One region of the Rhodococcus sp. 05-340-2 genome, then DNA from elsewhere that is predicted to be linked to it. Evidence: riboswitches for the same ligand, from Rfam matches in the RefSeq annotation. Region 1 holds a riboswitch; the other holds the start of a gene.
The links. Region 1 has a riboswitch for thiamine pyrophosphate ahead of CH271_RS07785 (TenA family protein). Riboswitches for the same ligand answer to the same signal wherever they lie in the genome.
Positions count from the first base shown of each region.

Region 2: another riboswitch for thiamine pyrophosphate. It lies ahead of CH271_RS23320 (3-oxoacyl-ACP reductase); the one in region 1 lies ahead of CH271_RS07785 (TenA family protein).

Region 1 covers NZ_NOYU01000011.1:41,410-45,664, forward strand. The annotation lists gene CH271_RS29190 (hypothetical protein) at 1-317, shown strand, start outside; gene CH271_RS07780 (sugar porter family MFS transporter) at 436-1,833, shown strand; TPP riboswitch at 1,897-1,996, shown strand; gene CH271_RS07785 (TenA family protein) at 1,990-2,712, shown strand; gene CH271_RS07790 (ABC transporter substrate-binding protein) at 2,709-3,722, shown strand; gene CH271_RS07795 (ABC transporter permease) at 3,700-4,255, shown strand, end outside.
Region 2 covers NZ_NOYU01000038.1:139,977-144,231, reverse strand. The annotation lists gene CH271_RS23325 (LLM class flavin-dependent oxidoreductase) at 1-716, opposite strand, end outside; gene CH271_RS23320 (3-oxoacyl-ACP reductase) at 718-1,479, opposite strand; TPP riboswitch at 1,528-1,620, opposite strand; gene CH271_RS23315 (hypothetical protein) at 1,726-2,037, shown strand; gene CH271_RS23310 (alpha-amylase family protein) at 2,030-3,325, opposite strand; gene CH271_RS23305 (alpha-hydroxy-acid oxidizing protein) at 3,325-4,255, opposite strand, start outside.

The sequences.
Region 1 (4,255 bases):
TCGCCGGATGCCACGGGTCGCTCCCTGCTTCGGCACCCGAGGTTCCCGGCAGCGGGGCGTCGGAAACGGCGGTGAAACCCAATGCCGTGCAGCTGATCGCTGGATCACCGGCGAAGTTCGAGAGCCTCGGCGATCCCAAGTTCCACCGTTTCGACGGTCCTGCGGCAGCCTTGCCGTACGGCGAGGAGCTCACCGTCCCCGGAAGCGGCTCCACCAACGGCCTTCGGTGCAGCGTCGACGAGCAGACCGGAGTCACGTGCACCGATCAGGTCGGCCACGGTTTCACCGTCTCGGACGATGATTTCGACCTTCGTTGACGGTCTCGTTCGCTCAGCAAATTACCAGGCGTAATGTCCGGGGACGGTACGACAATTCCTGCCGTACGGTCTCCCCAGCGGCCGACGCCCGTGCGCGCGGCCGGAAGGTGCATCACTCATGAATCAGACCTCGGACCGCCACACAGCGAAGGTCATCGGCGTCAGCATCGCCGCTGCTGTGGGCGGATTCCTGTTCGGCTTCGACAGTTCCGTCATCAACGGCGCTGTCGACTCGATCGAAGATCACTTCCTCCTCGGCTCGTTCACCACCGGCTTCGTGGTCGCGATCGCCCTCATCGGCTGCGCGGTGGGTGCCTGGTTCGCCGGCAGCCTCGCAGACCGTTGGGGACGCAAGAAGGTCATGCTGCTCGGCTCGGCCCTGTTCGTCGTTTCGTCGATCGGTTCGGGACTGGCGTTCAGCGTCCCCGACCTCATGCTCTGGCGAGTGCTCGGTGGACTGGGAATCGGCATCGCCTCGGTGATCGCACCGGCGTACATCGCCGAGATCGCTCCGGCCAAGTGGCGCGGTTCCTTGGCCTCGCTCCAGCAATTGGCCATCACCATCGGCATTTTCGCCGCTCTGCTGTCCGACGCCCTCCTCGCGGGTGCCGCGGACGGGGCGTCCAACGACCTGTGGTTCGGCATCGAGGCCTGGCGCTGGATGTTCCTGGTCGGCGTCGTACCGGCGCTGGTGTACGGGTTGTTGGCAACCCTGATCCCGGAGTCTCCGCGCTACCTCGTCGGTCAGCATCTCGACGAGGAAGCCGCCAGAGTCCTCGCCGAGATCACCGGCGAACTGCATCCGGACGAGCGCGTCCACGAGATCAGGCTGACACTGCGCAAGGAGTCACGCTCGTCGTTCGCCGACATTCGCGGTCCGAAGTTCGGCCTGCAACCCATCGTCTGGGTGGGCATCACGATGGCCGTGCTGCAGCAGTTGGTCGGCATCAACGCGATCTTCTACTACTCGACGACGCTGTGGCGCTCGGTCGGCTTCAGTGAGGATCAGTCGTTCACGACGTCGGTCATCACCGCCGTGATCAACGTGGTCATGACGTTCGTGGCGATTCTGTTCGTCGACCGAATCGGTAGGCGCAAGCTGCTGATGGCGGGCTCGATCGGCATGTTCGGCGGACTCGTCATGGCGTCGGTGGCGTTCTCGCAGGCGACCGGCAGCGGCGACGACGTCACGTTGCCTGCTCCGTGGGGTGCGATCGCGCTGATCGGCGCCAATCTTTTCGTCATATTCTTCGCATCCACCTGGGGTCCGATCATGTGGGTCATGCTCGGTGAGATGTTCCCCAACCGCATGCGGGCCATGGCACTCGGCATCGGCACTGCAGCCAACTGGATGGCCAACTTCGCTGTCACGCTTGCCTTCCCGCCGCTGACGTCGTCTGTGGGACTGTGGGTGATCTACGCAGGATTCGCTGTGTTCGCCGCACTCTCGTTCTTCTTCGTCAAGGCCAAGATCCGGGAGACCAAGGGTATGGAGCTCGAAGACATGCTGGGCTGAACCCGGACCGCAGATACAGGGGCGGCAGCAGTGCCACCGGGTGACCGGTGTTACTGTCACTGTCGTTCTGACACGGGGTGTGTCCGCCGATGCGGATGCTGAGATCAAACCCGCCGAACCTGATGCAGGTAATACTGACGAAGGGATGTCAAGGCGATGACGCCTGTTGTATCTGCGGACCCGGTCCGCTTCACCGATCGACTGTGGAATGCCTCCGAGGACATTCGACGCGCGATCGACGACCTCGAATTTCTTCGACTACTCGGGGCCGGGACGCTTCCGCTCGACGCGTTCCGTAGGTACCTCGAACAGGACTCACTCTATCTCGGTGGGTACGTGAAGTCGCTGTCACTGCTGGCAGCACATGCACCGAACCCGTTCGCCGGAGCATTCTGGGCAAGCGCTGCTGCGAGCGCGATGGACGAGGCCGCGTCGCACGAGGCGATGCTGACCGGTGGAGCGCTGCCCCCGTCGACCCGGACGCCCGAGCCTTCACCGGCATGCCTCGGTTACACGTCCTACCTGACCGCGACGGCGGCAACCGAACCGTATCCTGTTGCAGCAGCAGCTGTTCTGCCGTGCTTCTGGATCTACGCAGACGTCGGCCGCTCACTCGCCGGTGCAGCGAGGGCGGTTCTCGATCGCGATCCCGACCACCCGTACGCGCAGTGGGTGGCCGCGTACGACGCACCCGAATTCCATGCCATCGTCGACGCTGCCAAGACCTTCGTCGATGACGCCGCAGCGGCCGCGACGCCGGCGCAGCGCGAGCAGATGATCGACGCCTTCGTCGTCGCGTCGCGGTACGAATTGATGTTCTGGGACAGCGCATTACATCCCACCCCATGGCCCCTGGCCGAGAGTGCGGTGTACGCATGAGAACCACTCGAATCCTCGCGGCGTTGGCGGCGGCAGTCGTTGCCACGACCGGACTGGCGGGCTGCTCCGACTCGACGGACTCCGACACCATTCGGTTCGCGTTGGACTGGACGCCGAACACGAACCACACCGGCCTGTATGTCGCCCTGCAGGAGGGCTATTTCGCCGACGCCGGCCTGGACGTGGAGATTCTGCCGTACAACAACACCGCGGCGGACACTCTCGTCGATGCCGGAAACGCCGAGTTCGGCATCAGCACACAGAGTTCGGGCGTATTCGCGACCTCCGCAGGCGCGCAGACAGTGTCCGTCCTTGCGCCGCTGCAGCATTGGGCTACCGGCATCGGAGTTCGCGCCGATCGAGACGACATCCCGAGCCCGAAGGCACTCGACGGGAAGGTCTACGCCGGGTTCGGCGAGTCCGGTGAGCAGGCCGGACTCGAGAAGGTCATTCAGAACGACGGCGGCACAGGCGAATACGAAACGGTGGTACTGGGCACCTCGGCGTACGAGGCGGTGTACTCCGGTACCGCCGACTTCACCGTCTCCTACTTCGCGTGGGAAGGCATCGAAGCCGAGCACAGCGGAACGCCGATGAAATACTTCGACTACACCGACTATGGGTTTCCGGACGCCTACGCCATCACGATCAGCGGCAACGAGCCCTGGCTCGCAGCCCATCCGGACCAGGCCGAGAAGTTCGTCCAGGCACTTCAGCGCGGCTACCAACTCGCCGCCGACGATCCGGACAGGGCCGCACAGGATCTGATCGACGCCAATCCGGGAACCTTCACCGACGAGTCTCTCGTCTTCGAGAGCCAGGAGATGCTCGCAGCGAAGTACATGAAGGACTCCACTGGCGAGGTAGGACGACAGAGTCTCGACAAGTGGACCGCGTACTCGAAATTCCTCTACGACAGCGGTGTGCTGGCCGATCAGAACGGCGCGCCTCTGACTGCGGAGCCGGACTGGTCGACCTACTTCACCAATGACTACCTCGGCAATCGATGAGTCGGTAGCCGCTGACCGAGGTTCCTACTCGTTCAGCGGTATCCGAGCCTCGCTTCGTTGGGCGTGGCCCGCCCTGACCGTCGTCGTACTGCTCATCGCCGCCTGGCAGATCTACGTCGAGATCAGCGGCATCCGGCCGCAGGTGCTGCCGTCTCCCGGCCGAGTGGTGGTCCAGGGTTGGGCGCAACGCGATGCGATCGCCGAGAATGCGGCGGCGACTCTGCAGGTGACCCTGGTCGGGTTCGCGGTCTCCCTGGCCCTGGCATGGCTGCTGGCCATCGCGGTGGATTTCTCGCCGTGGCTGCGGCGCGCGTTCGTACCCCTCTTCGTCGTATCGCAGACGCTTCCGATCATCGCGATCGCGCCGCTGTTGATCATCTGGTTCGGCTTCGGGCTGCTTCCGAAGATCCTGGTCATCGCGTTGGCCACGTTCTTCCCGATGGCCATCGGGCTCATCGAGGGTTTCGCGGCGGCCGATCGAGACGCGAGATCACTGCTGGCCAGCATGGGCGCCTCGCGCTGGCAACAGTTTC
Region 2 (4,255 bases), on a different contig from region 1:
TAGCTCTGCGCGGCAACAAGATCGTAGGCGACGGCATAGATTGCCTCGGCGTACGCGGCAGCGAGATCACGACCCGGACCCGACGCCCCGGCCTGGAACAACACCGGCCTCCCCTGCGGTGAACGAGGCACCGTCAGCGGGCCGTCGACCCGAAAGTGCTTGCCATCGTGGTCGATGGCATGCACCTTGGTCGGGTCCGCATAGGCCCCGGCGCGATCGAGCGTCAACGCGTCGGCGTCCCACGAATCCCACAGCGCCAAAGCCGTATCGACGAACTCCTCGGCGCGCGCATAGCGCTCCTCGCGAGCCGGGATGACGTCCATCCCGTGGTTGCGTGCTTCGGCGTCGAACATGGAGGTGACTACATTCCAGCCGGCACGGCCACCGCTGATGTGATCGAGCGACGCCAACATCCGTGCAGCATGGAACGGGGTGTAGAACGTCGACGACACCGTGGTGACGAGACCGATATGCGTGGTGGCCCTGGCCATGGCCGACAGAGCGGTGATCGGCTCGAGGAACCAGGTTCCGGCTCCGGCGGGGTCGCGCACCGAATGTCCGTCGGCGAAGAACACCGCATCGAACTTTCCCCGTTCGGCGAGCTGGGCGAGTTCCTCGTAGTACGAGATATCGCCCAGGTCCTCCACTCGCGACTCGGGATGACGCCACGCCGCACTGTGGTGGCCACAACCGTAGAGAAAAGCGTTGAGGTGCATGTCAGTCCTTGACCAGGCCGCCGTCGACGACGAGATTCTGGCCGGTCACCGACCGCGCCCACGGCGAAGCGAAGAACAGCAGTGCGTCGGCGAATTCCTCGGGGGTGGTGACGCGCTGCAACGGGGTCGAGGCGGCGATGAAGTCGAATACCTCGGCCGGGGTCGCGGAGCTGGCGTCGGTGGTGCGCAGCAGTCCACCCGAGACCATGTTGACGGTGATGTTGTCTGCGCCCAGGTCTGCGGACAGAGTGCGGGTCAGCGAGAGCAGCGCCGCCTTGGAGGCCGTGTAGTCGTGGTAAGGCACCACTGGATTCTGGAACAAGTTTGTGCCCACGTTGATGATTCGGCCGAACCCCGCCTCGCGCATACCCGGCAGCGCGGCCTGGGTGGTGAGCAACGCCGCGCGGACGCTGCCACGCAACTGGGTATCGAAGCGCTCCCAGGTGATGGTGTCGGCCTTGGGCCGCGCATCTCCGTCGAACGAGAAATCGGCCAACGCGTTGTTGACGACGGTGGTGATCGGGGTGCCGAAGTGTTCACGTGCAGTGCCGAACAGCGCGGCGACGGCCGACTCGTCGGTGACGTCACCCTGCACTGCGATCGCGTTCTCGCCGAGCCGGTCTGCCAGCGCCTCGGCAGCATCTTTGCTGTTGCGGTAATCGATCACCACACGTGCACCCTGACCCGCGAACGCTGCGGCTATGGCCGCTCCCAGTCCGCGTCCACCGCCGGTGATCAACACCGTCTGCTCGTCGAATTTCATGCGCCTCGCCTCTCGTTCGAGGTCGGGACCGTCACGAGGGGACAGGAATACCGAACGTCACGACATTCCCTTCGCTGGTCCTAACCAGATCAGGTTCGACGGGTGTGTTCTCAGCCCCTGGGGGCACCCCGTGTCGCGCTCGACTGTACCCACAGGCCTCGATATGGCGCTGCATTGCCGTCGATACGGCTCTCTAGCTCAGTCGATAGATATCCGAATACGACGATGACAAGTTACTGTGCCGCCATGGCCGAACGCGTCTACCTGGAGTATCGCCTCGACGAGAACGTCATCTTCGTTCTCGACCACCGGACTGTCGAGGTGTTCGACGCCGCCGTGAGGATCGCATCGGGCGGGCGCTGTCGCTGGCACGTCGATCATCTGGGTGTGGACGCGAAGCCGACCCGGGACGGCACCAAGATCGTCCTCGGTCTGCGAGCATCCGACGGCAGCATCGGCTACGCGGGCGACCGAATGAAGTTCACCGTCACCGACGAGCAGTTGCCGTACCTGCTGGCGTTCTTCGACCGCGCCAAGGCGGCCAGAGCACTCAGCTGACGATCGCCCAGCCGTGCGCGGGCACCGTGATCCTGCCGCCGTCCAGATGTGCCTCGCCGGCGATCACGTCGCTACCCTCGACCGCGTAGTCGATGGTGTCGTCGCCGAGATTCAGTGCCACAGCGATGGATTCGTTGTCGGCAGACGCTCGGAAGACGAGTGCGGTGTTCGTCAGTTCGAGCGTTTCGGTGCGCGCGGAGTACAACCACGGGTTTCGACGCCGTACACCGATCAGCTCCTGATGAATACGGAAGACCGGCCAGCCGTACGGGGCGAGATCGTCGGACGTGTCGGGGTACTCCGGACGCACCTCGTCGTCGCCGCCGACTCGGTCCTCCTTGATACCGCGGAAGGCCTGCTCGTCGCCGTAGTAGACCATGGGCATACCGCCCACGGTGAACAGAACCACCAACGCATGCACCAGATGTCGCTCGTCCTCGATGACGCTGGCAATGCGATTGACGTCGTGATTTCCGACGAACGTGGCGGGCACGAAGGCGTCGAGCCACCCGTTGTGGCGCTCCAGCGCATGGGAGAGCTCGAAGAAGTTCTTCTCGCTCAGACCGCTCCAGATCGCCTTCCACAGCTCGTACTGGGTGACCGAGTCCAGTGTGGACGCCGAGACGATCCTGTCGTAATCGCCGTGGATGACCTCGCCGAGAAAGTATGCGTCCGAATGTTTCTCGCGGACCTTCGGCAGTACCGCGGCCCAGAAGCGCGGCGGCACTGCGTAGGCCGCGTCGAGCCGCCAGGCGTCGACGCCACGGTCCAGCCAGTGCGACAGCACGTCCACGACATACTGCTGCACATGCGGGCTCTCGTGATTGAGTGCCACCAGTTCGTCGTGGCCCTCGAAGTTGCGATGCGTGGGCTCGTCACCGGACCAATCGAGGTGGAACCACTGCGCGGCCTCGGAGTCCGGGCCCTCGTCGAGAGCCTGTCGGAACTTCGGAAAGCTCTGCGCCACATGGTTGAAGACGCCGTCGAACATGATCTTCAGGCCGCGCGAATGCGCAGCGGCGATCAGCGAGTCGATGTCCTCGTCGGTGCCGAGCCTACCGTCGACATGGTAGTAGTCGACCGTGTCGTAGCCGTGCTTCTCGGACTCGAAGATCGGACCGAGGGCGATACCCGACGCACCGAGCTCGAGTGCGTAGTCGAGCCACTTCTCGATTCTGTTCAGCCGGTGCAGATCCGACTGGGATTCGCCGTCCCAGCCGTGCACCGGCGCTCCAGTGAAGCCGAGCGGGTACAGGTGCCACCAGATGGCGTGCTTCGTCCACTCCATCAGGACTCCATGATCGAGTCGAGGCCCAGTTCGCCCGCACCGGTGTGACCCGAGAGGCTCGTCACCAGATCGAATTCGGCGAGCAGGCAACGTAGTACGTGCGCGACGCCCTCTTGCCCGCCGAGTGCCAGGCCGTAGAGGAACGGTCGGCCGAGCAGAACCGCATCGGCCCCGAGCGCCAGCGCTTTGGCCATGTCGGCACCGGTGCGCACACCGGAGTCGAACAGGATCGTCAGTTCCCCGCCCACAGCCTCGACGATGGACCGCAACGCGTCGAGTGATGCTCTGGCCCCGTCGATCTGACGACCGCCGTGATTGGAGACGACGATGCCGTCGACTCCGTGGGCGGCCGCCTCCCTGGCGTCGCCCACGGTGCAGATTCCCTTGAGCACGATCGGGCCGCTCCAGTGCTCCCGTAGGAACGCCAGGTTCTTCCACGAGAGACCGGGGTTGGGGAACATCTGCGCCCAATGCATGGCCGCTGCAACAGGATTCTCCTCGACCGGCTGCCCCAGGCCGGCCTGGAACGCCGGATCGGTCAGGTAGTTCTCGATGCCGAGGTTGGCCAGGAAGGGAAGGTAGCCGCGGTCGAGATCGGCGGGCCGCCAGCCCAGCAATGTCGTGTCGAGCGTCAGCACCAGTGTGGTGAACCCGGTGTCCTTCGCGCGCTGCAGGAAGCTCAGTAGAACCGATTCGTCCGTCGGCCAGTACAACTGATACCAGCGGGGCGCGTCGCCGCCCGCCTCGGCGATCTGCTCGAACGAGTGCGAGGCCTGCGTCGAATGGATGTACGGCACACCGAGTTCCGCGGCTGCACGGACGGTGGCGAGCTCTCCGTCGGGGTGCGCGAGAGTCTGAATACCCACCGGAGCGATCAGCAGCGGTGCAGGCATGTCGGTACCGAGCACGGTGCACGCGTGGTCGCGGGCA